3 regions of the Streptomyces sp. NPDC094032 genome follow, and region 2 is predicted to be linked to each of the others. Evidence: riboswitches for the same ligand, from Rfam matches in the RefSeq annotation. Region 2 holds a riboswitch; each other region holds the start of a gene.
The links. A riboswitch is a leader RNA that binds a small molecule or an ion and turns the genes downstream of it on or off. The one in region 2 is predicted to bind cyclic di-AMP.

Region 1: it holds a riboswitch for cyclic di-AMP, as region 2 does, so the genes downstream of both, ABTZ54_RS21125 (transglycosylase family protein) here and ABTZ54_RS06185 (M23 family metallopeptidase) in region 2, are expected to answer to the same signal.
Region 3: it holds a riboswitch for cyclic di-AMP, as region 2 does, so the genes downstream of both, ABTZ54_RS16580 (transglycosylase SLT domain-containing protein) here and ABTZ54_RS06185 (M23 family metallopeptidase) in region 2, are expected to answer to the same signal.

The regions. Positions count from the first base shown of each region.
Region 1 covers NZ_JBEOUE010000014.1:145,920-156,191, forward strand. Annotated here, with positions in the region: gene ABTZ54_RS21110 (LamG-like jellyroll fold domain-containing protein) at 1-977, shown strand, start outside; gene ABTZ54_RS21115 (cytochrome P450 family protein) at 1,036-2,313, shown strand; gene ABTZ54_RS21120 (transglycosylase family protein) at 2,428-3,471, shown strand; cyclic di-AMP (ydaO/yuaA leader) riboswitch at 3,730-3,904, shown strand; gene ABTZ54_RS21125 (transglycosylase family protein) at 3,908-4,636, shown strand; gene eno (phosphopyruvate hydratase) at 4,898-6,184, shown strand; gene ABTZ54_RS21135 (FtsB family cell division protein) at 6,282-6,752, shown strand; gene ABTZ54_RS21140 (DUF501 domain-containing protein) at 6,771-7,310, shown strand; gene ABTZ54_RS21145 (Ppx/GppA phosphatase family protein) at 7,307-8,227, shown strand; gene ABTZ54_RS21150 (NAD(P)/FAD-dependent oxidoreductase) at 8,608-9,993, shown strand; gene ABTZ54_RS21155 (class I SAM-dependent methyltransferase) at 10,177-10,272, shown strand, end outside.
Region 2 covers NZ_JBEOUE010000003.1:15,515-25,786, reverse strand. Annotated here, with positions in the region: gene ABTZ54_RS06200 (PLP-dependent cysteine synthase family protein) at 1-482, shown strand, start outside; gene ABTZ54_RS06195 (MFS transporter) at 479-1,738, shown strand; gene ABTZ54_RS06190 (PP2C family protein-serine/threonine phosphatase) at 1,859-3,061, shown strand; cyclic di-AMP (ydaO/yuaA leader) riboswitch at 3,263-3,408, shown strand; gene ABTZ54_RS06185 (M23 family metallopeptidase) at 3,421-4,530, shown strand; gene ABTZ54_RS06180 (aldo/keto reductase) at 4,613-5,560, shown strand; gene ABTZ54_RS06175 (PrsW family intramembrane metalloprotease) at 5,586-6,899, opposite strand; gene trmB (tRNA (guanosine(46)-N7)-methyltransferase TrmB) at 7,072-7,791, opposite strand; gene lhgD (L-2-hydroxyglutarate dehydrogenase) at 8,080-9,282, opposite strand; gene ABTZ54_RS06160 (NsdA family TPR-like regulatory protein) at 9,356-10,272, opposite strand, start outside.
Region 3 covers NZ_JBEOUE010000010.1:89,761-100,032, forward strand. Annotated here, with positions in the region: gene ABTZ54_RS16560 (HAD family hydrolase) at 1-149, shown strand, start outside; gene ABTZ54_RS16565 (RidA family protein) at 195-605, shown strand; gene ABTZ54_RS16570 (SpoIIE family protein phosphatase) at 635-3,076, opposite strand; gene ABTZ54_RS16575 (SpoIIE family protein phosphatase) at 3,073-5,166, opposite strand; cyclic di-AMP (ydaO/yuaA leader) riboswitch at 5,535-5,689, shown strand; gene ABTZ54_RS16580 (transglycosylase SLT domain-containing protein) at 5,694-6,527, shown strand; gene ABTZ54_RS16585 (DUF1304 domain-containing protein) at 6,604-6,966, shown strand; gene ABTZ54_RS16590 (TetR/AcrR family transcriptional regulator) at 6,963-7,529, shown strand; gene ABTZ54_RS16595 (oxidoreductase) at 7,604-8,533, shown strand; gene ABTZ54_RS16600 (amidohydrolase) at 8,564-9,895, opposite strand; gene ABTZ54_RS16605 (GntR family transcriptional regulator) at 10,069-10,272, opposite strand, start outside.

The DNA of each region.
Region 1 (10,272 bases), on a different contig from region 2:
TGACCGGCTCCTTCACGGACGGCATCGCCGCCCCCGAGGGCTTCCGCGTCGGCTCCAAGTCCACCGGCACCGACGTCCTCACCGGCGAGCTCGACGACTTCCGCTACTACAAGCGGGCCCTGACGGCGGCCGAGGAGACCGGCCTGTACGCCACGGCCGTCGGCGGATCGAGCGCCCCGCGCGACCCGTACGTCTGGTGGACCATGGAGGGCGGTAACACCGAGCAGCACCTGGTCGCCCGGCCCGCCGACGACCCGGCCGCCCGCGCCACCCCCGACGCCTCCCGCCACTGCGGCCACGGCATCGTCCGCCCCGGCGCCACCGTCACCGACACCGGCGCCAGGTTCGGCCGGAGCCTCGACCTCGACGGGAAGACGGGCGCCGTCGAGCTCCCGTACGGGGAGGACCGGGCGCTCGGCTCGGGCGACTTCACCCTGGCGACCTGGGTGCGCTTCCGGCAGGCCGACAACACCAGCCCGGTGCTCGTCTGGGCGTACGGCGTCGGCACCTCGGAACGCCAGCTGTGGATCCGCGCGCTGTCCCCGGAGAACAAGGTCGTCGCCCACGTCCAGACCGACCGGGGCATCACCGCCCTGGAGGCCGCGGCCCCGGCCGGGACCGTCTTCGGCGACGGCGCCTGGCGGCATGTCGTGCTGCGCCGCCAGGGTGGGACGCTGACCCTGTCGGTCGGCGACGGGACCGCCCTCCAGGCGGTCGCGACCGGCACCGTCTCCGGCGCCCTGACCGTGGAGGACGGCTTCGACGTACGCGGCTTCCGGCTCGGGGCGCGCCCCGACAGCGCGGGCGCGGACAAGGACCGGCTGACGGGCTCGCTGGACGAGTTCACGCTGGTACGGCGCGCCCTGTCGGACGCGGAGATCACCACGGTGACCGGGCCGCTCCCGGTCGACAGCGCCACCGTCGTCCGGCTGGCCTTCGACCAGCTGACGGCGAAGGGGGTGTACGCCCGGCTGTAAAGAGGGGTACGCCCGGCTGTGACGGGCGCCCCGGCGGCGGCGGGTTAGTGTCGGGACCATGTCCGACCAGCCCGCCGCCGCCTCCGTTCCACCGCCCGCCCCCGAGCTCTTCACCTGGGAGTTCGCCACCGATCCCTACCCCGCGTACGCCTGGCTGCGCGAGCACGCGCCGGTGCACCGGGCGAAGCTGCCCAGCGGGGTGGAGGCCTGGCTGGTGACCCGGTACGCGGACGCCCGGCAGGCGCTCGCCGACCAGCGTCTGTCGAAGAACCCGGCGCACCACGACGAGCCGGCGCACGCCAAGGGCAAGACGGGCATCCCCGGCGAGCGCAAGGCCGAGCTGACCACCCACCTGCTCAACATCGACCCGCCGGACCACACCCGGCTGCGGCGGCTGGTGTCGAAGGCGTTCACACCGCGCCGGGTCGCGGAGTTCGCGCCCCGGGTGCAGGAGCTGACCGACCGGCTCATCGACGACTTCGTGGAGAAGGGGAGCGCGGACCTCATCCACGAGTTCGCCTTCCCCCTCCCCATCTACGCGATCTGCGACCTGCTGGGCGTGCCCGCCGAGGACCAGGACGACTTCCGGGACTGGGCCGGGATGATGATCCGGCACGGCGGCGGGCCGCGCGGCGGGGTGGCGCGCTCGGTGAAGAAGATGCGCGGCTATCTGCTGGAACTCATCCACAAGAAGCGCGAGGCCCCGGGCGACGACCTGATCTCCGGGCTCATCAAGGCCTCCGACCACGGCGAGCACCTCACCGAGAACGAGGCCGCCGCGATGGCCTTCATCCTTCTCTTCGCGGGCTTCGAGACCACGGTGAACCTGATCGGCAACGGCGTGTACGCGCTGCTGCGCAACCCGGAGCAGCGGGCCAGGCTCCAGGAGTCGATCGCGGCGGGGGAGACCGGGCTGCTTGAGACGGGCGTCGAGGAGCTGCTGCGGTACGACGGGCCGGTGGAGCTCGCGACCTGGCGGTACGCCACCGAGGCGGTGACGATCGGCGGCCAGGAGATCCCGGCCGGCGACCCGGTCCTGGTGGTGCTGGCCGCCGCGGACCGCGACCCCGCGCGGTTCGACGAGCCGGACACCCTGGATCTGGCGCGCCGCGACAACCAGCATCTCGGGTACGGGCACGGCATCCACTACTGCCTGGGGGCCCCGCTGGCGCGCCTTGAGGGACAGACGGCGCTGGCGACGCTCCTGACTCGCCTGCCGGACCTGCGACTTGGGGCCGATCCCGAGGAACTGCGGTGGCGCGGTGGGCTGATCATGCGTGGCCTGCGCACGCTTCCGGTGGAGTTCAGCGCTTCCCACAAAGGTCCAACCAGCTGACGGACCGTCAAGACTGTGATCTTCGCGTGATCTCCGCTGCATCGACTTGTGACTCACGTTCGAATGCCGCTACGTTCACCCGCAGTCTCAGCAGTCACGCGAAAGGCAGTCCGTATGCGCTCCGGGAACGGACGACACCGCAGACCCCGCCAGGCCCCCGCGCTCGTCGTCGCGGCGGGCGTCACCGGCTCGGCCATGGCCCTGCCGCTGCTCGCCACCGGCTCCGCCTCCGCGGCGGACGCCCCGACCTGGGACCGGGTCGCCGAGTGCGAGTCGGGAGGCGCGTGGAGCGCCAACTTCGGCAACGGGCTCTACGGCGGTCTCCAGTTCACCCAGGAGAGCTGGGAGCGCCACGGCGGCCTCGCGTACGCGCCGAGCGCGGACCTCGCCAGCCGGGCGCAGCAGATCGCCATCGCCGACAAGGCGCTCGCCGCGGGTGACACCCAGTGGGCCACCTGCGCGCCGATCGCGGGCCTGAAGAACGACGGCAGGAAGCCCGCCGTCGCGCCCGGCGCCGCCGTCAAGCCCAAGGCGTCCACCGGTCCGGTCGCCGAGTCCAACCGGACCGACGGCACCCCGGCCGGCTCCGGGGCGAGCACGACGACCCCGGCCACCCCCGCGACCCCGTCGGGCGGCGCCACGACCGCGCCCGCGACCCCGGCCACCCCCGGCGGCTCCGCGACGCCCGGCACGCCGACGACGCCGGGTACGCCGGACGCGTCCGGTACGCCGAGCGCTCCCGGTACCCCGGGTACCCCGGGTACCCCCGCTACTCCCGGTACGACGGATCCGGCCACCCCCGGCTCCGGCAAGCACCGTGGTGACGCCGCGCCAGAGCAGCCGGGCAATTCGGACGCCACGCCCGAATCCGGACGTCACGCCGCACCGGCTGACGGGTCGGCGGATGGCGTGACCGGCGGTAACGCGACGGCCGAAGGCACGGTCATCGGGCAGAAGTCGGACAACTCGGGCAAGGCTGGCGAATACACCGTCAAGCCGGGTGACAGTCTGTCGGACATTGCGCAGGAGAACGCGCTGCCCGGCGGCTGGACCGCCCTCTATGACGCCAACAAGAAGACGGTCGGCGTCGACCCGGACCTCATCCTCCCTGGTCAGAGCCTTGAGTTGACGCCTGCGCCCGCCCCGGCGGCGGAGTAGTTCGTAGCTGAATGTCCGTTATGAGTAAGTGAGACATGGGTCTCTCTTGCCGAACTGGCGTGTCACGTCCGCAAAGTTTGCTCGCGTCGCCCCTCACCTGCGTAAACACCCCTCCCCGGGGAGCAAGTAGGGGCGATTTTTCCGGGTTGATGGTCTTTGAACTTCCGCCGGGTCTATGTCTACGGTCGTGACCGCTCGCCACCGCGGGCCCCGTCGACCGGTAACGCCGAATCCTGCCGCCGACCGATGGGAACAGTCGTCGCGTCAGCGCCGAAGGCAGGAGCGGGGGACCCAAGGTAAGTGCCGGCCCCGGCCGTTGAGACAGACGGCCGACGATCGGCTTGGGGTGAAGCCGCGTGCAAGGACACGCGGCCGGGCAACTCACTACGCCCGAACCCGACAGCTCACCTCGTAGGCGTCGGTGAGGAGAATTCCCATGCTGTTTTCCGGCAACAAGGGCAAACACCGTCGTCCCTCCAAGGCCACCCGAGCCATCACGCTCGCCGGTGTCGCCGGTGTCGCCGTCGCCGCCCCGCTGATGACCGCGGGCACCGCCTCGGCCGCCACCGCCTCCGAGTGGGACGCCGTCGCCGCGTGCGAGTCCGGCGGCAACTGGTCCATCAACACCGGCAACGGTTACTACGGCGGCCTGCAGTTCTCGGCCTCCACCTGGGCCGCGTACGGCGGCACCGCCTACGCCCCGACCGCCAACCAGGCGTCGAAGTCCCAGCAGATCGCCATCGCCGAGAAGGTCCTGGCCGGCCAGGGCAAGGGCGCGTGGCCGAGCTGTGGCGTGGGTCTCTCCAGCGCCACCTACAACGGCGGCTCCGCCTCGTCGAGCCCCTCCAGCTCGTCCTCTTCCTCGTCCTCCAGCTCCTCCTCGTCGAAGCGCTCCACCGAGCAGCCGACGACCCGCAGCGAGCAGCGCCAGGCGCCGAAGGCCACGCAGAAGAAGACCGTCTCCAAGAAGACCGTCACCACCCCCACCGGCCAGAAGGTCAAGAAGGGTGACGGCGAGTACAAGGTCGTCGCCGGCGACACCCTCAGCAAGATCGCCCAGGCGCACGGCGTCAAGGGCGGCTGGGCCAAGCTCTTCGAGCTCAACAAGGACGTCGTCACCAACGCCGACCTGATCTACCCGGGCCAGCAGCTCCACCTCAAGTGAGCTTGACGACCCTCCCGCGGTGACCACCCCGGCCCGGAGCGCCCTTCCCCCGTGCGCTCCGGGCCGGGGTTTCCCCGTTCGGGCCCTTACCCATCGGTAGTAAGGGGTCTTTCGTCCTCAGATGCATGCCCTTGGGTCCTTTTTCGTCCCAGGGGGCGGGCGTCCGGCTGGCCGGAGCCCCGGAGCCGGTTAGGCTCTTGTCGCAAGGCGAAACGAGACCTTGCCGCATGCGTCACAACCAGCGTCACATCCCAGAAGGAGATGCTCGTGCCGTCCATCGACGTCGTCGTAGCCCGGGAAATCCTGGACTCCCGAGGCAACCCCACGGTCGAGGTCGAGGTCGGCCTCGACGACGGCAGCACCGGCCGTGCTGCCGTGCCGTCCGGTGCCTCCACCGGTGCGTTCGAGGCCCTTGAGCTCCGCGACGGTGACCCCAACCGTTACCAGGGCAAGGGTGTCGAGAAGGCCGTCCTCGCGGTCATCGAGCAGATCGGCCCGGAGCTCGTCGGCTACGACGCCACCGAGCAGCGCCTGATCGACCAGGCCATGTTCGACCTGGACGCGACCCCGGACAAGTCCTCGCTCGGCGCCAACGCCATCCTCGGTGTCTCCCTCGCCGTCGCGCACGCCGCCTCCGAGGCGTCCGACCTGCCGCTCTTCCGCTACCTCGGCGGCCCGAACGCGCACCTGCTGCCCGTTCCGATGATGAACATCCTGAACGGCGGCTCGCACGCCGACTCCAACGTGGACATCCAGGAGTTCATGATCGCGCCGATCGGCGCGGAGTCCTTCTCCGAGGCGCTGCGCTGGGGCACCGAGGTCTACCACACCCTCAAGTCCGTCCTGAAGACCAAGGGCCTGTCCACCGGCCTCGGTGACGAGGGCGGCTTCGCCCCGAACCTGGACTCCAACCGCGCCGCGCTCGACCTCATCGTCGAGGCCATCAAGCAGGCCGGCTACGTCCCGGGCAAGGACATCGCGCTCGCGCTCGACTGCGCCGCCTCCGAGTTCTACAAGGACGGCAAGTACGAGTTCGAGGGCAAGTCCCGCTCGGCCGCCGAGATGACCGAGTACTACGAGGAGCTCGTCGCCGCGTACCCGCTGGTCTCCATCGAGGACCCGCTGTTCGAGGACGACTGGGCCGGCTGGAAGGTCATCACCGACAAGCTGGGCGCCAAGGTGCAGCTGGTCGGCGACGACCTGTTCGTCACCAACCCCGAGCGCCTCGCCCGCGGCATCGAGGAGGGCTCCGCGAACGCCCTCCTGGTCAAGGTCAACCAGATCGGCTCGCTGACCGAGACCCTGGACGCCGTCGAGCTGGCCCAGCGCAGCGGCTTCAAGTGCATGATGTCGCACCGCTCCGGCGAGACCGAGGACGTCACCATCGCCGACCTGGCCGTCGCCACCAACTGCGGCCAGATCAAGACCGGCGCCCCGGCCCGCTCCGAGCGCGTCGCCAAGTACAACCAGCTGCTGCGCATCGAGGAGATCCTCGACGACGCCGCGGTCTACGCCGGCCGCAGCGCCTTCCCGCGCTTCAAGGGCTGACACCCGCACTGATCCGCACGTCCCCGCACCCGGTCCCGTACCGTGTGCGGGGACGTGCGTGTGAAGAGGGTCGGCAGCAAAAGGGGAGGCGTACGACATGGCCGTGAAGGACCGGGACCGGTTCTCGACCGCGACCCGGATCAGGCTGCTCGGCGAGCAGACCGCCGCCCGTGTCTACCGCTCCCAGACCCGCCGTCAGGCCCGCCGCTCCCGGCTCACCGGCCGCGCGGCCTTCCTCGCCCTCGTCGTCTGCTCGCTCGTGGTGGCGCTCGCCTACCCGATGCGGCAGTACGTCTCCCAGCAGGGCGAGATCGCCGACCAGCAGCGCAAGTCGGCCGAGGCCGCCCAGCGGGTCGAGCAGCTGAAGGACGAGAAGGCCCGCCTCCAGGACCCCGCCTATGTGCGCCGGCTTGCCCGCGAGCACCTGCACTACCTGATGCCCGGCGAGACCGGCTTCACCGTGAACGACCCGGACGCGGAGCACCGGCCCCGCACCGACCAGGGCGCGACGGACCGCCCCTGGTACGACAACCTGTGGGACGGCGTGGACAGCGCCGACCGCCACTGACCAACCCCAGGATCCACCATGGAAACGCCTCCTCCGCAGACCGAACGCACCGAGCCGACCGACGCGGACATCGCGGCGTTCGAGGCACAGCTCGGCCGCCCGCCCCGTGGCCTGCGTGCCATCGCGCACCGCTGCCCGTGCGGCAACCCGGACGTCGTCGAGACCGCGCCCCGGCTCCCCGACGGCACGCCGTTCCCGACCACGTACTACCTGACCTGCCCCCGGGCGGCCTCGGCCATCGGCACCCTGGAGGCCAACGGGGTCATGAAGGAGATGCAGGCCCGGCTCGCCACCGACCCGGAGCTCGCCGCCGCCTACCGGGCCGCGCACGAGGACTACATTGCGCGCCGCGACGCCATCGAGGTCCTGGAGGGCTTCCCGAGCGCCGGCGGCATGCCGGACCGGGTCAAGTGCCTGCACGTCCTCGTCGGGCACTCGCTGGCCGCCGGCCCGGGCGTGAACCCGTTCGGCGACGAGGCCCTCGCGATGCTGCCCGAGTGGTGGGCGAAGGGGCCGTGCGTGTCGCCGTGCGGTGACGAGAAGGGGTCCGCCGAGTGACCCGGGTCGCCGGAATCGACTGCGGCACCAACTCCATCCGCCTCCTCGTCGCCGACGTGCACCCGGAGACGGGCGAGCTGATCGAGCTCGACCGCCGGATGACGATCGTCCGGCTCGGCCAGGGCGTCGACCGGACCGGCCGGCTCGCGCCCGAGGCGCTGGAGCGCACCTTCGCCGCCTGCCGCGCGTACGCGGCCGTCATCGAGGAGTACGGGGTCGGGGCCGACCGGCTGCGCTTCGTCGCCACCTCCGCCTCCCGCGACGCCGAGAACCGCGCCGACTTCGTGAACGGGGTCGTCGGGATCCTGGGCGTCGAGCCCGAGGTCATCACCGGCGACCAGGAGGCCGAGTTCTCCTTCACCGGCGCCACCGGCGAGCTGCACGGCGACGACCGGCGGCTCGTGGTGGACATCGGCGGCGGCTCGACCGAGTTCGTCGTCGGCAACCGGCACGTCGAGGCCGCCCGCTCGGTCGACATCGGCTGCGTACGCCTGACCGAACGGCATGTGCGGCACGACCCGCCGGCCGCCGAGGAGATCGCCGCGATCCGCGCCGACGTGCGGGCCGCGCTCGACCTGGCCGCCGAGGCCGTGCCGATCGGCGAGGCCGAGACGCTGGTGGGCCTGGCCGGCTCGGTGACCACGGTCGCCGCCATCGCGCTCGGGCTCCAGGAGTACGACTCCACGAAGATCCACCACGCCCGGATCTCCCGTGGCCAGGTCGACGAGGTGGTGGCCCGGCTGCTCTCCTCCACCCACGACGAGCGGGCCGCGATCCCGGTGATCCACCCCGGCCGGGTCGACGTGATCATCGCGGGTGCGCTGGTCCTCGCCGAGATCATGGAGCGTGTCGGCGCCGCCGAGGTGGTCGTCAGCGAGCACGACATCCTCGATGGGATCGCGCTATCCGTCGCATAGCGGGTGCCTATGAGGCCTGACAGGGCCCCCTGGAGGACGTCCCGTCGGAAAAGTTCGTGAAGTTCTTCACAAGAGAAAGGGCCCTGATGGCGCCCGAGGAGGGCCTTTGGTCCCTTCGAGGGGGTTCTCAGGGCCCTTTCGTAGGTCCGGGGGCCACTTCGCTCGATGTTTCCTTCGTGTGAACGCACCCCATGGTTCTGCGTTGCGTAAGGCTCTCCGGGCCAGTTCACAGGGGGTGAACAACGTCCACGGGCACCCCCTGGTTCCTTTGCAGGACCATGACCTGGGTCACGTGGGCGGCGGAGTGTAGCAGAGGACCCCGACAACCTTGTGAAGGGGCGCACGAGCAACCCCCCAGGCAGGGGTGGATACTCGGATGCATGAGCACCACGGAGCGTCCCAGGATCCTCGTAGTAGGCGGCGGGTACGTAGGCCTGTACGCAGCTCGGCGCATCCTCAAGAAGATGCGCTACGCGGAGGCGACCGTCACGGTCGTCGACCCGCGGTCGTACATGACCTACCAGCCCTTCCTCCCCGAAGCCGCCGCCGGCAGCATCTCGCCGCGCCACGTCGTCGTCCCGCTGCGACGCGTCGTGCGCGGAGCCGAGGTGCTCACCGGCCGGGTCACCACCATCGACCAGGACCGCAAGGTCGCCACGATCTCGCCGCTCGTCGGCGAGGCGTACGAGCTGCCGTTCGACTACCTGGTCATCGCGATGGGCGCCGTCTCCCGTACCTTCCCGATCCCCGGCCTCGCCGAGCAGGGCATCGGCATGAAGGGCATCGAGGAGGCCATCGGCCTGCGCAACCACGTCCTCGAGCAGCTCGACAAGGCCGACTCGACGACCGACGAGGAGGTCCGCCGCAAGGCGCTGACCTTCGTCTTCGTGGGCGGCGGCTTCGCCGGCGCGGAGACCATCGGCGAGGTCGAGGACATGGCCCGCGACGCGGCGAAGTACTACCAGAACGTGAAGCGCGAGGACATGCGCTTCATCCTGGTCGACGCCGCCGACAAGATCCTTCCCGAGGTCGGCCCGAAGCTGGGCCAGTACGGCAAGGAGCACCTTGAAGGCCGCGGCATCGAGATCTACCTCCAGACCTCGATGGACTCCTGCGTCGACGGCCACGTCGTGCTGAAGAACGGCCTTGAGGTCGACTCCAACACGATCGTGTGGACCGCCGGTGTGAAGCCGAACCCGGCGCTCGCCCGCTTCGGTCTGCCGCTCGGCCCCCGCGGCCACGTGGACTGCAACGAGAAGCTCCAGGTCAACGGCCTCGACTACGTGTGGGCCGCGGGCGACAACGCCCAGGTCCCGGACCTGGCCGCGATGAAGGCCGGCGTCCCGGCCGAGCGCGCCTGGTGCCCGCCGAACGCCCAGCACGCGCTGCGTCAGGCCAAGGTCCTCGGCGACAACGTGGTGTCGGGGATGCGTGGCTTCCCGCAGAAGGAGTACGCGCATGCCAACAAGGGCGCCGTCGCGGGTCTCGGCCTGCACAAGGGCGTCGCCATGATCGTCATGGGCAAGATGAAGATCAAGGTCAAGGGCCGTCTCGCCTGGTACATGCACCGTGGCTACCACGGCATGGCGATGCCGACCTGGAACCGCAAGATCCGCGTCTTCGCCGACTGGACCCTCGCGATGTTCCTGAAGCGCGAGGTCGTCTCCCTGGGTGCCATGGAGACCCCGCGCGAGGAGTTCTACGAGGCGGCCAAGCCCGCCCCGGCGCCGGCCGCCCCGGTGCAGGAGAAGGCCAAGGCCTCGTAACTCCGGCAGGACTCAGCAAGACCCAGCAAGACCCGAAAAGGGCCGTCCGCCATCCGTGGTGCGGACGGCCCTTTCGCGTGTTTTTCCGGACGCGTTGCCTTCGAACGGGAGTGGAACGGCCACCGACGGTGTTCCCTTGGTGACAAGCATTTCTGGGGCACGAGATCACGGAGGTGTTTCATCATGGCCGACGCCGCGTCGCGGCTGACCGCCCTCGCCGAGGACGTGCTGGGAGCCCCGCTCCCCGTACGGATCCAGGCCTGGGACGGCAGCCAGTCC
Region 2 (10,272 bases):
CCCGCGCGCTGCGCGCCACCACCAGCCCCGCCCTGGAGCTCGTCGGCGTGGACTCCATCAACTCGACCATCTTCGGCCTGCCGGCCGGCGAGCGGCTGATGCGCGGGCTCGGCTCCTCCATCCACCCGGGCAACGTCGACCACGACGCCTTCGACGAGATCCACTGGGTGGGTCCCGCGGAGGCGGTGCGGGCCGCCCGGCGGCTCGCGTCCCGGCAGTTCGCCACCGGCGGCTGGAGCGTGGGCGCGGTCGCGCTGGTCGCGGGCTGGCTGGCCCGCACCCGGCCGCGCGGCACCCGTATCGCGGCGGTCTTCCCCGACGGGCCGCAGCGCTACTTCGACACCGTCTTCAACGACGACTTCTGCGAGGTGCACGGGCTGCTCGACGGTCCCGTACGGGAGGACCCCGCCGGGTACGCGGAGGGCGAGCCGGTCCGCGGCTGGACCCGCCGGGTGCTGGAGCGGGCGGAGCGGGTCCGTTGAGCACGACGACCGCTCCCTCCCCGGGAGGGATCTGGAAGCAGAGCCGCACCTTCGACCCGGCGGTGCGGCTGCTCTTCCTGAACCAGCTCACCATCAACCTCGGCTTCTACATGCTGATGCCGTACCTGGCCGCCCATCTGGCCGACGGCCTCGGCATGGCGGCCTGGGCGGTCGGGCTGGTCCTCGGCGCGCGGAACCTGTCCCAGCAGGGCATGTTCCTGGTCGGCGGCGCGCTCGCCGACCGGCTCGGCTACAAGCCGCTGATCGTCGCCGGGTGCGCGCTGCGGACGGTCGGCTTCGGGGCGCTCGCCTTCGCGCAGTCGCTGCCGATGCTGATCGCGGCCTCGCTGGCGACCGGTCTGGCGGGGGCGCTGTTCAACCCCGCGGTGCGGGCCTATCTCGCGGTGGAGGCGGGGGAGCGGCGCGTGGAGGCGTTCGCGCTGTTCAACACGTACTACCAGGCGGGCATCCTGCTCGGTCCGCTCGTCGGGGTGGCCCTGACAGGGGTGTCGTTCCAGCTGACGTGCGTGGTGGCGGCGGTGCTGTTCGCCGGGCTCACCCTCGTACAGCTGCGGCATCTGCCCGTGCGGAAGGAGGCGCCCGTAGGGGAGGGGCGGGAGCGGGGGCAGTTCAGGACGGTGCTCGCCAACCGGGTGTTCTGGCTGTTCTCGCTGGCGATGACCGGGTCGTACGTGCTGTCGTTCCAGGTCTATCTGGCGCTGCCGCTCGCCGCGGACAGCACGGCGGTGACGACGGCGCTGTTCGTGGTGTCGGCGCTGGTGGCGCTCGTCGGGCAGCTGCGGATCACCGCCTGGTGCAAGCGGCGGCTGAGCCGGGAGCGGTGTCTGGTGCTGGGGCTGGCGCTGATGGGCGTGGCGTTCCTGCCGCCGGCGCTGCTGGGCGGCGGGCGTTCGCTGCCGGGGCTGCTGCTGTGCGCGGCGCTCCTGGCGGCGGCGAACGCGGTGCTCTACCCCTACGAGATGGACACCGTGGTCGCGCTCGCCGACGGCCGCTGGGTCGCCACCCACTACGGGCTCTACAACACCGTCTGCGGGATCGGCATCACCCTGGGGAACCTGGGGACGGGCGCCCTGCTCGACCTGACCGGCTGGTCGGCGGTGCCCTGGCTGACGCTGTGCGCGGTGGGGCTCGGCTGCGCGGTGGCCATGGCGGCGCTGGCGCGGGGCGGGCGGCTCGCCGTCCCGTCCGCCGTACGCCAGTCGGCCGCGCGGGAGTCGCCGACGGGCACCGGCTGACCGCACCCTGAGGGAGGGCGCGGGTCCTCGCGTCGTCCTCGGGGCGGTCCCTGGTCCAGCGGGTCCGGGGCCGGTCGGGCCCAGGTCCAGGCGGGCCCAGGTCCAGGCGGGAGAGCAGAGGTGGCGCGAGCAGCGGGGCGGCACGGGCCCGGTGGCGGGGGAGCGAGCCGGGGTCCGTACGCCTTCGCCCGCCGCTTCATCCGCGCGCTGCCTCCGCTGATCATCGTGGGCGGGGTGTTCTACGACCTGTTCACCCCGCCCGCGTACACGGCGGCGCCGCTGTTCTCCGCGGCGCCGCTGATCGCCGCCCCCTTCTTCTCCACCCTCACCACGCTCCTGACGGGCATCGCCGCGGTCCTCGCCAGCGTCGGGCTGCACCTCTACAACGGGACGAGCGACGACATCCCCTCGCTCACCGAGACGCTGACCGTCCTCACCGTCTCGGCGCTCGCGATGCTGATCAACCGGGTGGTGCGGCGCAGCGGCGAGCGGCTCGCGTCGGTGCGGGTGATCGCGGAGGCGGCGCAGAAGGCGGTCCTTCCGGCGCCCGCCGAGCGGATCGGCGGGCTGCAGATCGCGGCCCGGTACGAGGCGGCGCAGGCCGACGCGTTCATCGGCGGCGATCTGTTCGCGGTACAGGACACCCCCTACGGGGTACGGCTGGTCGTCGGCGACGTGCGGGGCAAGGGGCTCGACGCGGTGGAGGCGGTCGCCGTGGTCATCGGCGCCTTCCGCGAGGCGGCCGAGCTGGAGCCGACGCTGGAGGGGGTGGCGCGGCGTCTCGACCGGGCGCTGGACCGGGAGGGCACCCGGCGGGACGGGCCCGACGCCTTCGAGGGGTTCACGACGGCGGTCCTCGCGGAGATCCCGCGCGGCGACGGGCTCGTACGGGTGGTGAACCGGGGGCATCCCGAGCCGCTGCTGCTGTACGGGGACGGCGGGCTCGACCGGTTGGTGCCGAGCGAGGCCGCGCTGCCGCTGGGGATGGCGGAGCTGGCGGCGTGGCCCGACCGGGCCGACGAGACGCCGTACCCGGCGGGTGCGACGCTGCTGCTCTACACGGACGGTCTCTCGGAGGCGCGGGACGCGCGGGGGGTCTTCTACGATCCGGCGGCGCGGCTCGCGGGGCGGCTCTTCCCCGGTCCCGAGGAGCTGTTGGACGCGCTGGTGGCGGATGTGCGCCGGCACACGGGCGGTGGTTCGACCGACGACATGGCGCTCCTTGCGGTGAGCCGCCCGGCGGCTGGGCAGCAGGAGCGGCGGCGGACGATGCCGGTGGTGCCGCCGGGCGGGGCCTCGCCGGAGGGCGGTGACCGGCCGTAGTCGGGGGGTGTCACTCCGATAACAATTGATACAACGTCAGATTCTGGGTGTGACCGGGATCCCGTCTGACTGGGGGTCAAGTCGGGCCATTCCCTGTCAATTCAGCTAATGATCAAGGGGAACGGCTTGGAATCGGGAGGCCGTGTCTATTAACGTTCGATAACGCAGCGCGGTCGTCCCAGCCGTCGCAAGAGACGGCACCGCGCGCGTGCGCCGAATTCCGCAAGGGAACCGGGGAACCACCACTTGGGGTGAATCGGGCCACGCCGCACCCGTGCGGCACACCCGTAGGAGACCTTCCTGCTCCGAACCCGTCAGCTAACCCGGTAGGCGAGAAGGAAGGAAAGGAGAGCGCCTCCGTGGCCTCCAACACCCCCGCTCCCGAAGCCCCCTTCGACTCTTTCGGCGCCTACGGCGCCGCGGGCACGGGCGGGGAGGAATGGAACCCCACCGAGGACTCGCTGCGGGCCCAGAACCGCTCCGGCGGCCGTCACCGGGTCGTCAAGCAGCGCTCCAACTTCGCCCGCTCCTCCACCGTCCTCGGTGTCGGCGTCATCGCCGCCGTCGGCGCGGGCGGCCTGGCCACCGCGCAGGACAAGCCCCCGGTCGCCATAGCCCTGCCGGACCTCGGCCTGCCCAACGCCTCCGAACTGCCCGGCATCGGCGACCTCATCGGCGGCGACGAGAAGGACTCCGGCGCGAGCACCGAGGTCACGAACAACCCGCAGCCGCTCACCGCCCTCACCTACACCACTCCCCAGGACACCGCCTCCGCCGACGCGCCCGCGGGCAGCGAGCGGCAGGCCGACGCCGGCGAGGCGCTGCGCGCCCGCATCCTCCAGCAGGCCGAGCAGCAGCAGGCCGCCGCCGACACCGCGGAGAAGGAGGCGGCGCAGAAGGCCGCCGCCGAGAAGGCCGCGGCGGAGGCCGCGACCAAGGCCGAGGCGGCGGCCAAGGCGGCAGCGGCGGAGAAGGCCGCGGCCGAGGCGAAGGCGAAGGCCGAGGCGGAGGCGGCCGCCAAGGAGGCGGCGGCGAAGGCCGAGGCCGAGCGCCTGGCCAAGCTGGCCGCGAGCTACGCGCTGCCCACCTCCTCGTACACGATCACCTCCACCTACGGCGAGGCCGGCTCGATGTGGTCCTCCGGCTACCACACCGGCCTGGACTTCGCCGCGCCCACCGGCACCCCGGTCAAGGCCGTCCACAGCGGCACCGTGAAGTCGGCCGGCTGGTCCGGCTCGTACGGCTACCGGATCGTCCTGGAGCTGCCGGACGGCACCGAGGTCTGGTACTGCCACCTGTCCTCGATGACCGTCGGCGCGGGCCAGTCCGTCGGCACCGGCGACACCATCGGCCGGGTCGGCGCCACCGGCAACGTCACCGGCCCCCACCTCCACCTGGAGGTCCACACCCCGTCCGGTGGCGGCATCGACCCGGCCGACTGGCTGCGGTCGAAGGGCCTGACCGTCTGAGGTCCGCCGCTCCTCCCGGAGAATCCGCCGCTCCTCCCGGAGAAGCGGAATAGGCACGGCCGTGCGGAGGGTTGATCACCCCATGACTTCTCTCCGCAAGCTGGGCTCCTCCGACCTGCACGTCTTCCCGCTCGCCCTCGGCGGCAACGTCTTCGGCTGGAGCGCCGACGAGGCGCAGTCCTTCGCCGTCCTCGACGCCTACACCGCCGCGGGCGGCAATTTCGTGGATACCGCCGACACCTACTCCTCGTGGGTCGAGGGCAACGAGGGCGGCGAGTCCGAGACCGTCATCGGCCGCTGGCTCGCCTCCCGCGGCAAGCGCGCCGACGTCCTCGTCGCGACCAAGGTCGGCGCCCACCCCCGCTTCAAGGGGCTGAGCGCGACCACCATCAAGGCCGCCGCCGAGGAGTCGCTGCGCCGCCTGGGCACCGACTACATCGACCTCTACTACACGCACTTCGACGACGAGACCGTGCCGGTCGAGGAGATCGTCACCGCCCTGGACCAGCTGGTCAAGGACGGCAAGGTGCGGGCCGTCGCCGCCTCCAACATCTCCCCGGAGCGGCTGCGCGCCTCGCTCGACTTCGCCGAGGCCGAGGGGCTCGCCCGCTACGTCGCGCTCCAGCCGCACTACAACCTGGTCTCCCGCGAGACCTACGAGGGCGCCCTCCTGGAGACCGCCGAGCAGGCCGGCCTCGGCGCCGTGCCGTACTTCGCGCTCGCCTCCGGCTTCCTCACCGGCAAGTACCGCCCGGGCGCCGCCGTCGCCAGCGTCCGCGCGGGCAGCGCGGCCCAGCACCTGGAGACCGAGCGGGGCCAGAAGGTGCTCGCCGCGCTCGACGCGGTCGCCGAGGCCCACGACGCCGAGGTCGCCACCGTCGCCCTCGCCTGGCTCGCCTCCCGCCCGACCGTCGTCGCCCCGATCGCCTCGGCCCGCACGGTCGAGCAGCTCCCCGCCCTCGTCGCCGTCGCCGAGCTGGAGCTGACGCCGGCGGAGCTGGCGGTGCTGGACGAGGCCTCGGCCGTCTGATCCGCCGCCCGGCCCACCGCCTCCGCTAGCCGCGGTACGGGTTGTAGCCGCCGTAGTCCAGATACTGCGGCGGCGCCCAGACCCGGCCCGTGGCCCGCGCGGCGTAGGTCAGCGCGGGCGAGGCCACCTGCCTGCGCTGCCACAGGTGGTGCAGCAGCTCCTGCTCGCGGGCCGCGAAGTCCGGGGCCGCCTGGCCGCGCCCGGCCCGGTGGCGCAGGAAGGCGAGGGTGGTGGCGAAGGCCTCGTACTCGCCGACCGCCTGCGCGGCCCGCTTCCCGTACGTACGGGCGGCGAAGCCGCGGGCCAGCGCGCGGGCCCGCATCGAGGAGAGCGCGAGCGGCTCGTCGTGCGCGAGCCAGCCCGCCGTCGCGTAGGCCGGGAGCTCGCCGGATATCGTGCGCAGCTCCTTCTGCCGGCTCCATATCGCGAGCCAGGTGAGCAGGGCGAAGACCGGGACCATGAACATCCCGTACACCGCGAGGAACGCCAGCGGGTGGAAGCTGGCCGAACCGTTCCACAGGGCGTGCATGCCCATGGCGAGGAGCAGGCCGGCGAGCGGGAGCAGGACCAGCCGGGTGCGGCGGAACCGGGCGTCTGCCGCCAGGAGGGCGGCGAAGCCGAAGCCGAGCCCGGTGAGCGAGGTGAACAGCGGGTGGGCGAACGGCGACATGATGATCCGGACCAGGAAGGTCCCGAAGGTCATGGAGCCGATCCCGGTGGAGCCGATCTCCTGGTCCTCGCCGAACGCGTTGCCCAGATAGAGGATGTTCTCGGTGAACGCGAAGCCGGTGGCGGTGAATCCGGCGTGGACGAGGCCGTCGACCGGGCCCGTGAAGTCCCTGCGGCGGAAGAGGAAGAGCAGCAGCAGGGCCGCGCCCTTCGCGGTCTCCTCCACGACCGGGGCGACCGCGGTCGCGCCGAGGGTGTCGGCGGAGCCGGGGTCGGCGGTCGCGCTGCTGATCCACTCCACGGCGAAGGAGTTGGCCAGGATCGCCACCAGGGTGGAGGCGAACGCGCCCCAGGCGAGGGCGAACAGCAGGTTCTTCCACGGGGCCGGCTCGACCCGGTCGAGCCAGCGGAACGCGGCCAGCAGCAGCGGCACGGGCAGGACCGCGAGGCCGAGGCCGACGAGGAAGCCCTCGGTGCCGGTCTCCTCCCGCACCAGCGCGAGGATCGCCAGGGCGCACAGCGCGAGCAGGGTGATCAGCGTGATGGCCCGCAGCAGCTTGCTGCGCCAGAAGGCGCGGCGCGGCTTGTACCGCCACTTGGCACGCTCCGGGACCGCGGCGAAGTCCGGCTGGTCGGTCTCCAGGGCGGGCACCGGTGCGGGCGCGGGAATGAACGCCTCGGCAGCGGCGGCAGGAGCAGCGGCAGCGGCGGGCGCGGGCTCGGTGGGAGATCCGACGATCGGGTTCGACGACACGGAACGACCCTAACGAGCGCCACCGACAGCGGCGAGGGAGTTCCCGCAGCCTGTGGAAAACCCGCCCCCGCCGACGGGGCGCGCGAGGTCAGCGCCTGCGGAACAGCAGGTCGTGGACGACGTGCCCCTTGTCGAGGCCCTGCCCCTCGAAGCGGGTCAGCGGCCGGTACCCGGGCCGGGGCGCGTAGCCGCCGTCGGCCTGGGTGTTCTCGAAGTCGGGGTGCGCGCTGAGCACCTCCAGCATCTGCTCCGCGTACGGCTCCCAGTCCGTGGCGCAGTGCAGCACGCCGCCGGGCTTGAGGCGGGGCGCGAGCAGAGTGAGGAAGTCGGGCTGGATCAGGCGCCGCTTGTGGTGCCGCTTCTTCGGCCACGGGTCCGGGAAGTAGACCCGGCAGCCGTCGAGGGACTCGGGCGTGAGCATCTCGCGGAGCAGGATGATCGCGTCGCCGTTGGCGACCCGGACGTTCTCCAGGCCGTTGCGGTCGGCGAGTCCGAGCAGATTGCCCTGGCCGGGGGTGTGGACGTCGACCGCGAGGATGCCGGTGCCGGGGTCGGCCGCGGCCATCTGCGCGGTGGCCTCACCCATGCCGAAGCCGATCTCCAGGACGACCGGCAGCCCGCCGAACATCTCCGTCAGGTCGAGCCGGCGCATGCCGTCGATGTCGAGCCCCCAGTCGGGCCACCGCTTCAGCATGGCCTCGGCCTGCCCCGCGGTGACGCGGCTGCGCCGGGGCTGGAAGCTGCGGATCCGACGCTCGAAGTGCGAGCCCGCCGGGTCGGGCGAGGGCCCCTCACCCGGCGCGAACATCCGGCTCCCGAGCCGCGCGGCGCGCTGCTCGGCCAGGGTGCGGTCGGCGGGGGTGATGTGCGGGTTGTTCTCTGGCTGCTCAGACACAATGCCCCGATTCTACGGCGCGCCGGGTCGGCCCGTTGTGGGCAATCGTCCCGCTGGGGCTGGGGCTGGGGCTGGGGCTGGGGGTCCCCCCCGGACGAAGTCTGGGGGAGGGTGGGCACAACGGGACGGCGCCATGGCGGGCGCCTCCGCTCCCGCCCCCTCCCGGCGCTCGACGGCCGGCGCCGTCACCGGCGCCGGGTGCTACAGCAGCGCCAGCGCCCGCCCCGCCACTTCCCGCCCGATCGGCAGCGAGGCCGTCGCCGCGGGCGACGGGGCGTTCAGCACGTGCACCGTCCGCACGGACTCGCGGATCAGGAAGTCGTCCACCAGGGTGCCGTCCTTCAGCACCGCCTGCGCCCGCACGCCCGGCGTCGCCCGCCGCAGGTCGCGCTCCTCGACGATCGGCAGCATCCGCCGGACCGCCTCGGTGAAGGCGCGCTTGGACAGGGACCGGTGCAGCTCGCCCGCCCCGTAGCGCCAGTGCGCCTTGGCGATGGCCCAGCTGCCGGGCCAGGCGAGGGTGCCGGCGAGCTCGCGCGGGCGGACCACCGACCAGCCGTAGCCCTCGCGGGCGAGGGCCGGGACCGCGTTCGGCCCGACATGGACGCCGCCGTCGATGCCACGGGTCAGATGGACCCCGAGGAAGGGGAAGGCCGGATCCGGCACCGGATAGACCAGACCGCGTACGAGGGAGGGGTCGGCCAGCTCGTAGTACTCCCCGCGGAAGGGGACGATCCGCATCTCCGGGTCGTCGCCCGCGAGCCGCGCCACCCGGTCGCAGTGCAGCCCCGCGCAGTTGACCAGGACCCGCCCGCGCACCACGCGCCCGGCGGCCGTGCGCACGGCCACGCCCCAGGGGCGCCGGTCGATCGCGGTGACCGCCGACCCGTACAGGATCCGCGCCCCGGACGCCTCGGCCAGCTTCGCCGCCACCGCCCCGTAGTCGACGATGCCGGTCGTGCCGACGTGGATCGCCGCCACGCCCCGCACCCGCGGCTCGTACTCGCTGATCTGCGCGGGGCCGAGCTCCCGCACCGGGATCCCGTTCTCCCTGCCGCGCTGCACGAGCGCGTGCAGCCGGGGCAGCTCCTCGCGGTCGGTGGCGACGATCAGCTTGCCCGTGACCTGGTGGGGGATGCCGTACTCGGCGCAGAACTTGACCATCTCGGCCGCGCCCTCGACGGCGAACCTGGCCTTGAGGGAGCCCGGCCGGTAGTAGATGCCGCTGTGGATCACGCCGCTGTTGCGCCCGGTCTGGTGGCGGGCCGGGGCGTGCTCCTTCTCCAGGACGGTGACCCGGGTGCCCGGCGCGGCGCGCGTGATCGCGTACGCCGTCGACAGACCGACGATCCCGCCGCCGATCACCAGCACGTCACAGTCGTAGTCATAGCGGACAGACACCAGCGCCACCTCCCACCCCTGATAGTGCACTGGCCCACTGACAATCCCGCTAAACCGTTCATGTCTGGGACGCGCGTCACGCCGGGGCCACGAGGAGCGGGCGGGCCCGCTCCCGGAGCTCCATGACCCGGGGCTCGTCCCCGTACGGTTCGAGCCGGGTCAGCAGGTCCCGTACGTACTCGGTGGTGCGGGCCGAGGAGATCCGCCCGGCGACCTCCACCGCGCGGGTGCCGGCGGCGCAGGCCGCGTCCAGGTTGCCCGACTCCAGCTCGGCCACCGCCGACACCACGAGCCGCAGCCCATGGGAGCGCACGTACTCCTCGGTCGGGCGCGACAGGGCCTGCTCGGTGAAGCGCCGCACCTGACGGGGCAGCTTCAGGTCCCGGTAGCACTCGGCGGCGTCGGCGCAGAAGCGGTCGTACGAGTAGAAGCCCAGCCACGTAGGGTCGGCGTCGCCCTCCCGGGAGCGCTCCAGCCAGCCCTCGGCGGCCTTCAGCGCGGCGGCCGCGGCCACCCCGTCGTTCGCCTTGGCGTGCGCCCGGGCCTCGACCAGGCGGAAGAAGGACATGGTGCGGGCGGTGGCGAGGCCCCGGTTGCGCTCAAGGGCGGCCTGGGCCAGGTCGACGCCCTCGTCGGCGAAGCCCCGGTAGGTCGCCTGGAGCGACATGGAGGCCAGGACGTACCCCCCGAGGGGCACGTCCGCCGCCGCGCGGGAGAGCCTCAGCGCCTGGATGTAGTAGCGCTGGGCCGCCTCCTGCTGTCCGGTGTCGAAGGCCATCCAGCCGGCCAGCCGGGTCAGCTCGGCCGTCGCGCCGAACAGGGCGCGCCCCACCTCGTCCGAGTAGGAGCCGAGCAGCAGGGGCGCCGCGTCGACCCGCAGGCACTCGGGCACCATCGAGGAACGCCAGTCGCCGCCGCCGTACTTGGAGTCCCAGCGGCGCGCGTCCTCGGCGGCCTCGCGCAGCTTGGCGACGTCGCTGTGGCCCACCCGGG
Region 3 (10,272 bases), on a different contig from region 2:
CCGTCCCCTCCCTCACCCCCATCCCGCCGGGACCCCGCCGCAGGGTCGTCCGCAGCCTCCTGGACGTGGACCTCGCCCTGCTGCGGAGCCTGGCGCCGGGGGCGTTCGGAGCGCCGGGAAAACCCGTCGAGAGCCTGGGCGATCTCTGACAGGGTGACCTCCGCTCCGTACCGCCGTCCCCGAAAGGGAACTCCATGCCGCGTGCCGTCGAACTGATCCGCTCCGCCACCCTGTCCGACGTCGCCGAGTACGCCTACGCGGCCACCGCCCCCGCCGAGGCGCGGCTCGTCTTCCTCGCCGGGGCGTGCCCGCTCGACGCGGACGGCGCCACCGTGGCCGTCGGGGACGTCGCCGGACAGGCCGCCCAGGCCGTCGCGAACCTGCGGACCGCCCTGGCCGACGCCGGCGCCACGCTGCACGACGTCATCAGCACCCGCGTGCTCGTCGCCACGGACCGGCAGGAGGAGCTGGTACGGGCGTGGGAGGTGGTCCGCGACGCGTTCGGCGAGCATGACGTGCCCAGCACCCTGATGGGCGTGACCGTCCTCGGCTACGCCGACCAGCTCGTGGAGATCGAGGCGGTCGCCGCCGTCCTCGACGCCTGACCGTACGCCCGACCCCTAAGGACGGAGTTTCAGCCGGGGAGCTCCTGTTCCGCCCAGATGGTCTTGCCGCGACGGCTGTAGCGGCTGCCCCAGCGGGTGGTGAGCTGGGCGACGAGATACAGGCCCCGGCCGCCCTCGTCGGTCAGCCGCGCCCGGCGCATGCGCGGGTGGGTGGCGCTCGGGTCGGACACCTCGCAGATCAGCCGCCCGGCGCGGATCAGACGTACCTCGACCGGGCCGCCCGCGTACCGGATCGCGTTGGTGACCAGCTCGCTGAGCACCAGCTCGGTGGTGAAGGCCAGCTCGTCGAGATCCCACGCCCGCAGCCGCGCGGTGGCGGCCTCACGCACCCGCCCCACCGCCGCCGGGTCGGCCTCCACCTGCCAGCAGGCCACGTCCTCCGGCGGCACCGTACGGGTACGGGCGAGCAGCAGCGTCACGTCGTCCGCGAGCCCGGCGGCGGGGCGGCCCGTCACGATCTCCCGGCCCAGCTCCCGCAACGGGCCCGCCGACGCCCCGGGCCGGGCAAGCCGGGCGGCCAGCTCGGCCATCCCCGCGTCCAGATCGCCGTCCCGGCCCTCGATCAGGCCGTCCGTGTAGAGGGCGAGGACGCTGCCGGGGGCCAGGTCGACCTCCGTCGTCTCGAACGGCAGCCCGCCGACCCCCAGCGGGGGCCCGGGGTCCACCGGCAGGTACGCCACCCCGCCCCCGGGGTCGGCCACCACGGGCGGCGGATGACCGGCGGAGGCCACCGAGCAGCGCCGCGAGACCGGGTCGTAGATCGCGTACGCGCAGGTCGCCCCGGTCGTCGGGGAGGCGTGCCGGTCCCGCCACCCGTCGGCGTCGGGGTCGTCGGGGTCGCTCTCGTGCTCCTCGCCCTCCTCGGGTTCGGCCGGCAACTGGGAGACCAGGTCGTCCAGATGGGCGAGCAGCTCGTCGGGTTCGAGGTCGAGGTCCGCGAGGGTGCGCACCGCCATCCGCAGCCGGCCCATGGTGGCGGTCGCGGCCAGGCCGTGTCCGACGACGTCCCCCACGACCAGGGCGACCCGCGCGGAGGACAGCGGGATCACGTCGAACCAGTCCCCGCCGACCCCGCTCGCGGTCCCGGCCGGGAGATAGACGGCCGAGGTGCTCGCCCCGGGCGTCTCGCTCTGCGTCGGCGGCAGCATGCTCCGCTGGAGGCCCACGGCCGCCCGGTGCTCCCGCGTGAACCGCCGCGCGTTGTCCAGCGCGAGGGCGGCCCGGCCGGCGATCTCGCGCAGCAGGTCCCGGTCGGGCGCCTGGTAGGGCCCCAGGTCGGCGTCCCGGCCGACGGACACCCGGCCGAGCACCATCCCGCGGGCGTGGAGCGGGACCGTCATCGTCATCGGGTGACCGCCGACGGCCCGGCCGCCGGGCGCCGGTCCGACGGCGTCCGGGGCGTCCCCGCCGGAGGGGACGGCGACGAGGACGGTCTCCGGGGCGGGCTGGGGGGCCGCGCCGCCGCCGGCCTCCGGACGCCCCCCGCCGTCCCCGGCCGGCTCCGCCGACCGTCCCGCCACGGCGGTCCGGCGCAGCAGCAGGCGGCCCTCCCGGTCCGGCACCGGCTCCTCGCCGTGCACCACCCCGTCGGCGAGCTCCACGACCGCCAGATCGCCCAGTCCGGGCACGAGCGCGGCCGCCAGCTCGCGCCCCGTGTCCGTGACCGACAGGGAGCGGCCGACGGACGCGGTGGCGTGGTGCAGCAGGGCGAGGCGCTCGGCCGAACGCCGCAGCTCGGTCATGTCGGTGAACAGCGCGGTCAGCCCCAGGACCTGCCCCTCGGGGGACTGGAGACGGAACGCCGACACCGAGAGGGTCACCCCGCCGAGCGGATCGTCGAGCGTGCGCAGCACCTGCTCCACCCCGAGCAGCGGCTTGCCGGTGCGCAGCACCTCCCGCAGCCCTCCCTCGATCGCGTCCGCGTCCCCGGGCCACAGGAAGTCGCCCAGGCGCCGCCCCCGGAGGTCGTGCGGCACCCCCGTGTACGGCAGCAGGTGCGTGTTGGTCCGCAGGAGCCGCAGCCCCGGGTCGAACACGGCGAGCCCCACCCGGTCCTGGTGGAACAGCTCCCGGATGAAGGCCCGGTCCTGGTGCCTGCGGACGGCCCGCGCCGCCGGGGTGGCAAGGACCAGGTACCCGGCGGGTCCGCCGTTCCCGGCGAGGTCGAACGCCTGGAAGACCACGGGCAGTTCGGCGCCCCGGCCGGTACGCAGCACCGCGTCGCCGTGCCGGACGCCCCGCGCGTACGCCGCCACCAGCGGCGGCCAGGCCGAGGGGTCCGCGAGGAGCGCGCGCGCCGAATGGCCGACGACATCGGCGGCGGACCGGCTCAGCAGGGTCCGGGCCTCCGGCGTCCAGCCCTCGATCCGGCCCCGGCCGTCGAGCAGCGCGGCGGCGCAGTCCTCCGTGAAGGGCGGCAGGCCGTCGTCCTGCGGGAGCGCGTCGCTCACGGTGCCCCCTCTCCGTACGGCTGCCGGGCGCGGGCGATCAGCAGCGCCACGTCGTCGTGGTCGTCGGGCCCGCGCAGCGAGCCGAGCAGCAGGTCGCAGATCTGCTCCAGGGGGAGCGGGGCGCGGTCCAGCAGGTCGGTGAGGGCTTCGAGGCGTACGTCGATGTCCTGGTCACGGGTCTCGACCAGGCCGTCCGTGTACAGCACCAGGTCGTCGCCCACCCCGAACGGGATCTCCTGGGTCTCGAAGGGCACGCCGCCGACGCCCAGGGGCGCGCCCGCGGTCAGCTCCAGCAGGCGGGGGGCCCGGCCGGCGGCGACATGGACGGGCGGCGGGTGGCCGGCGTTCGCGACCCGGCAGCTCGCGCTGTACGGGTCGTAGACGGCGCACACACAGGTGGCCATCGCGTCGTCCAGATCGGCGGCGGTGCGGTCCAGGTGCTCCAGGACCACGCCCGGCGCGAGCCCGAGCCCGGCGAGGGTGCGGGCGGCGGTGCGGAACTGCCCCATGGTCGCCGCCGCGTTGATGCCGCTGCCCATCACGTCGCCCACCACCAGGGCGGTCTTGCCGTCGGGCAGCGGGATCGCGTCGAACCAGTCGCCGCCGACCTCGACCGACTCCGAGGCGGGCTGGTAGCGGTAGGCGACGTCGAGGCCGTGGAGCCGCGGCGGCCCGTGCGGCAGCAGGTGGCGCTGGAGGGCCAGGGCGGCCTGGCTCTGGTGCCGGTACCAGCGGGCGTTGTCGATGGCGACCGCGGCGCGGGCCGCGAGCTCCCCGGCCAGCAGGACGTCGTCCTCGTCGAACGGCACGGAGTTGCGCGCCCGCTTCAGGTCGAGCACGCCCAGGACCACGCCGCGGGCCCGCAGCGGGACGGCGAGGTACGAGTGGATGCCCGCCCGCCGCAGCAGCGCGGCGGTGGCCTCGCCGCTGGCGATCCGGGGCAGGTCGCCGTCGGTGACGTGCCGCACGAGGACCGGGCGCCCGGTGCGGGCGCACTGGGTGACCAGCCGCTCGGCGCCGTAGCGGGCGGGCTCGCCGACCGGGTCGGCGGCCTCCCGCGCCGGCGTGGTGTACGCGGCCTTCACGGCGAGCGCGCGGAACACGGCGGGACCCGAGGTCCGCGCCGGCCCGGCGAGCGGCCCGGTCAGGATGGACTCCAGGACGTCGACGGCGGCGATGTCGGCGAACTCGGGCACCACCAGGTCCGCCAGCTCGTGGGCGGTGAGATCCAGGTCGAGCGTGGTCCCCACCCGCTCCGAGGCCGCCGCGATCACCGCGAGCCGGCGGCGGGCCCGGGCCGCCGTCCTGGCCGCCTGGTGCTGTTCGGTGATGTCCCTGACCGCGATGGCGACCCCCATGATCCGCCGCTCGGGTGTCCGCAGCCGGTAGAGCGAGACCGACCACACCCGCTCCGCGCCGTCGGGCCCGGTCACTCCGCGCACGCTCCGGGACAGCACGGGCTCGCCCGTCTCCAGGACCTCGCCCAGCGCCGTCTCCAGGGCCTCCGCGTCCGGGGACGCCATCGTCTCCTGGAGCGTGCGCCCCAGGTGCGCGGCGGCGGCCAGGCCGTCGATCCGTTCCAGGGCCGGGTTGACCAGCACGAAGCGGAGGCCGTGGTCCAGGACGGCCAGGCCGATGGGGGAGTGGGTGACCAGCAGCGAGGACAGCGACAGGTGCTCCTCCACGCGCCGGTCCGTGGCCCGGTCGGAGGCGAGCCCCAGCGCGTAGGGGCGCCCCCGCTCGTCCTGGAGCCGGGTGTTGCGGAACTCCGCCAGGAGCGTGTGGCCGTCCTTGTGCCGTACCGGGAAGACCCCGGCCCAGGGCCCGGCGCCCGACACCACGCGCGCGAAGAGCGACCGCACCAGGTCCTGGTGGCGCTCCTCCACCAGCAGCGCGACGGCGGGGCGGCCGAGGGCCTCGGCCGTCGGGTAGCCGAAGAGCTCCTCCGCCTGCGGGCTCCACAGGGCGATCCGACCGCGCTCGTCCAGGACGACGGCGGCCACCCCGAGGACGTCGAGGAGACCGCCCGGCTCCAAGGTGAGATCGCCGTCCGCCGGGTCCTGTCCGGCAGGGAAGGCCGCCGCGCTCATCCAGACCGTGTCCCTCCTCCACCCCGCAGCCCCTCCATCATCCCGCCCCGGAAGCGGACCGCCAGTCGTCGCGAACCCCCGATTTCTCAAACCTTTCCTAAATCGCATGGATCCGGACATATCAGATTAAGTGACCGGCGGTGATCTGAGTCACGGCCCGGCATGTCCCCAAGATGCTGTCGCGGAGTCATGCGCGCGCCCCCGGAAACCAGTTGGCGAGTTGGATCACGGCACCGCGATCGCCCTATTTCCGGCTGCTAAAAGATCTGCTTGCTTTTGCGAATTGGACCCTTGTTCTCGCCGTTCGGATTCGCCTACGGTCACCCGTCATCCGGACGGAACGCCGAATCCTGCCGCCGCCCGGGCACCGCACTCACCCACCCACACGTACGGCAGGAGCGGGGGACCCAGGTTCTCCGCCGCCCCGGTCACCGGGGCGGCTCGGGGTGAAGCCGCGCGCCGCGCGGCCGGGCAGCTCCTGCCCGAACCCGACAGCTCACCTCGCAGGCGAAGGAGAGGAACTCGCCATGCGTGGAAACGGGAAGCACCGCCGCACCAAGAGCGCCCCGCTCGCTCGCGGACTGGCCGTCGTCGGCATCACCGGCAGCGCCGCACTCGCCCTGCCGCTCCTCGGAGCCACCGGCGCCGCCGCTGAGACCCCGCAGGCCGTACGCGCGGTCCATTCCGTCGCAATCGAAAAGGCGGCGGTGCCGGCGGCCAAGGCGGGCGGTCCCGTGCGCTACTCCGTGGTCGCCGGTGACTCGCTCTCGAAGATCGCCCGCGAGCACCACGTGAGCGGCGGCTGGCAGAAGGTCTACCGCGACAACCGTGCCGCCGTGGGCGCCGACCCCGGCCTCATCCGCCCCGGCCTGCGCCTCGCCATCGACGCCCGGAACGCCGCCGCGAGCGGCGGCGCGAGCGGCGCCGCCGCGGCCCGCCCGGCGGTCGCGCCCCAGGCGTCCGCCCCGTCGGCGGCCGTGGTCCAGGCCGCGGCGCAGGCTGCCCCCGCGGTCTCCTCGGCGGTCTCGGCCGTCTCGTACACGAACGACCTGGACGGCTGGATCCGCGAGTCCCTCTCCATCATGGCCAAGAACGGCATCCCGGGCACCTACGAGGGCATCCACCGCAACATCATGCGCGAGTCCTCGGGCAACCCGCTGGCCATCAACAACTGGGACTCCAACGCCCTGGCCGGCACCCCCTCCAAGGGCCTCCTCCAGGTGATCGAGCCGACCTTCCAGGCCTACCACGTCGCCGGCACGGCCTACGACCTCTACGACCCGGTCGCCAACATCACGGCCGCCTGCAACTACGCCGCCGACCGCTACGGCTCGATCGACAACGTCAACAGCGCCTACTGAGGCTCCGGGGATTTCATGGACAGGTGTCCAGCTATGATGGACACCTGTCCATAAAACCCGAGGAGCGGTTGAGTCGATGGATACGCTCGCGAACGTGCTGGTCGGCCTGGTGGCGGCGCTGCACGCGTACTTCCTGGTCCTGGAGATGTTCCTGTGGGAGAAGGCTCCGGGGCGCAAGCTCTCGGGCTTCGACCCGGCCATGGCCCGGGCCACCGCCCCGCTCGCCGCGAACCAGGGCCTCTACAACGGCTTCCTGGCGGCCGGCCTCGTCTGGGGCCTGATCGCCGGGGACCCGACCGGCTTCCGGGCGCAGATCTTCTTCCTCGCCTGCGTCGTCGTCGCCGGGGTGTACGGCGGCCTCACCGCCAACCGGCGCATCCTGGTCGCGCAGGCGCTCCCCGGCGCGCTCGCGCTCGGCGCCGTCCTGCTGGCCGGATGAACCCCGCACCGGCGGACCCCAGGGCCGAGCGGACCAGGTCCAGGCTGCGGCAGGCGCTGCTGGAGGAGTGCGCGGACAGCCCGCTCGCGCAGGTGAGCGTCGCCGCGCTGGTCCGGCGGGCGGGGGTCGGCCGCGCCACCTTCTACCTCCACTACGCCGACCTGGAGGCGCTCGCGACCGACGCCTGTGCCGGAATCGTCCGCGAGGCCGTCGACGCCCTGCACGCCTGGCGCGGTGTCCCCGACCCGGCCGCCGCGCCCGCCGCGCTGAGCGACTTCTTCCACCGGCTGCCCCCGCACGCCGGGCTCTACAGGGAACTGCTGCGCCCCGGCGGCGGCGGCCCGCTCGGGCTCGTGCTCCACCAGGAGCTGCGCCTGCGCAGCCGGACCGAGCGCGCCCTGGCCGGGGCGCCGGAACCCGACCTGATCGCCTCGGCGGTCGCCGCGACCTTCGCGGGGGTGCTCGCCGACTGGCTGCACGGCCTGATCGAGGCCACCCCGGACGAGATCGCGCAGCGGGTCTGGCGCCTGCTGGTCACCCTGCACCGCACCCCGCTGCCCTGAGGTGCGTCCCTATGATGCCGTCACCCGTGGTGGCGGCATCATAGGGACGACACGGCCGGAAGGAGCGCCCGGAGATGACGGGCTGGAACGCACAGGACATCCCCTCCCAGCGGGGACGCGTCGCGGTGGTGACTGGGGCCAACAGCGGCATCGGCTACGTCACCGCCCGCGAGCTGGCCCGCGCCGGGGCGCACGTCGTCCTCGCCTGCCGCAGCCGGACCCGGGGCGAGGCCGCGCTGGCCCGGCTGCGCGCCGAAGTCCCGGACGCGGCGGCCGAGTTCGCCCCGCTCGACCTGGGCGACCTCGCCTCCGTACGGAACTTCGCGGCAGGCCACGCCGAGCGGCACGAGGGCCTCGACCTGCTCGTCAACAACGCGGGTGTGATGGCCCTGCCCGCAGGCCGCACCGCCGACGGCTTCGAGACGCAGTTCGGCGTGAACCACCTCGGCCACTTCGCGCTCACCGGGCTCCTGATGCCCCTGCTGCCGCGCGGTCGGGACGCCCGGATCGTGAGTCTCTCCAGCGGCTTCCACGCCCTGTCCGACCTGGACCACACCGACCTCAACTCCGAGCGCCGCTACCGCCGCTGGATCGCCTACGGCCGCTCCAAGACGGCCAACCTCCTCTTCGTCCACGAACTCTCCCGCCGCCTGGCCACCGCCGGGGCCGGGATCGTCGCGGCCGCCGCCCACCCCGGCTACGCCGCCACCAACCTGCAGACGGAAGGCCCCCGGCAGGCGGGCCGCAAGACCGCCGAGCGCGTGATGGAGCTGGGCAACCGGATCATCGCCCAGCCCGCCGACACCGGTGCCCTGCCCACTCTGTACGCCGCCACCGCCCCCGGCGTACGCCCCGACGCCTTCATCGGCCCGAAGCTGGGCCTGCGCGGCGCGCCCACCCGGTCCTGGCGGGCCCGATGGACGCTCGACGACACCTCGGGCGAACGCCTGTGGGCCGCGTCCGAGGAACTCACGGGCGTCCGTTACGAGTCGCTCACCGGGTGACCCCGGCGGGCCCCCCGCCCGGCCCGTCGCTCAGGCCAGGAACTCCCCGTCCCTGGCCACCACGACCCCGCCGTGCACGACCAGGTCCCGGCGCGGCATGTCCACCACGACCTGGGGCAGGCATTCGCCCCGTACGAGGACGAAGTCGGCCGGCGCGCCGGGCCGGAGGTCGGCGTGCGGCAGGCCCATGACGTCCGCGCCGCCGTTCGCGGCCACGCCGTAGCAGTCGGCCAGCTCCTCGTCGAGGCGCACGTCCGTCACCCAGCCGAGCAGGTGCGCGCGGTGCATCATGTCCGCGTTGCCGAACGGGCTCCAGGAGTCCCGCACGCCGTCGGAGCCGAGGCCGACCCGTACCCCGTGCTCGCGCAGCCGGGCGATCGGCAGCACCAGCGAGTCGGAGGGCGCGACGGTCGTGAGGGCGATGTCCTGCGCGCCCAGGTCGGCGGCGATCACACCCAGTTCACGGTCCGAGAGGGCGGGCAGACAGAAGACATGGCTGACGGTGACCTTGCCCGCGAGCGACAGCGCACGCGTGCGGTCGATGATGCCGCGCATGGCCCTGACGCCCTTCTCGCCGCGGTCGTGCAGATGGATGTCCACGCCGACGCCGTGGCGGTCCGCGATGCCGAAGACCAGGTCGAGCTGCTCGTCGAGGGCCTGGTCGAAGCCGATCGGGTCGATGCCGCCGATCATGTCCACGAGCCCGTCGCGGGCCGCCTCCTCCAGGAGCCCCGCCGTCCCGGGGGTCCGGACGACGCCGTGCTGCGGGAAGGCCACGATCTGGACGTCGAGCGCGTGCCGCAGCCGCTCCCGCGCCTCGGCGACGCCCTCCACTCCGGCCAGCCCGTACGCGGGGGCGACGTCGGCGTGGGCGCGCATCGCCCGGGTGCCGCGGGCGACGGCGTGGGACATCAGCCCGTACGCGCGCTCGGCGACCGGCCGGCGCTGGGCGCGGAACAGCTCCACGTCCTGGGCGACGTAGTCGGCGATGCCGCTCGCCGGGCGCCGCGACACCCATGAGCCGCCCCAGGTCGTCTTGTCCGGGTGGATGTGCGCGTCCACCAGCGACGGCAGCGCGATCCTGCCCCCGCCGTCGACGACCTTCGCGCCACGCGGCACGGGGCCGCCCGAGACGCGCCCGTCGACGACCACGAGGTCCGTCGCCTTCGCCGCGCCGAGGACGCGCACGTTGCGGAAGACCACGGCCCGGTTCCGGTCCCGGTCCCGCTGGGGCCCGGCACCGGCGGCGGACGCGGGGGCGGCGGTCGCGGCCACCGTGGCCGTCGTGGCCGTCGTACCGGCCAGGGCGGCGGCACCGGCCAGCATCGTGCGGCGGGAGAGCGCGGGGGAGGAAGGCTGCATGGGGGACTCCTTGAGGAAGAGACCAACGGCTCTCCGATTTTGTATACCAAGCTGTGCGCGCCGAACAAGGGAAGGGTGACCCGGGGGCGCGAACTCCCAGATGAATGGCTGTGTGGAGGGTGTAAGTGGAAGAAGGGCTAGTGTTCAGCCCCGCGCTTGGTATACAAAGATCCTCAGGCGTCGCCGAAGAGGGAGCGCAGCGCGACCGCCCTGCTGTCCCGCACGTGCAGCAGCGTGCTGGCCCCGGCCGCCTCCGCGTCACCCGCCGCGATGTGCCGGAACATCTCGGCGTGCTGGGCCCGCATGTGCGCGGGCTCCTCACGGAGCCCGAAGAGCAGCCGCAGCTGCCAGCTGAGCTGCTCCATCATGCGCGCGAG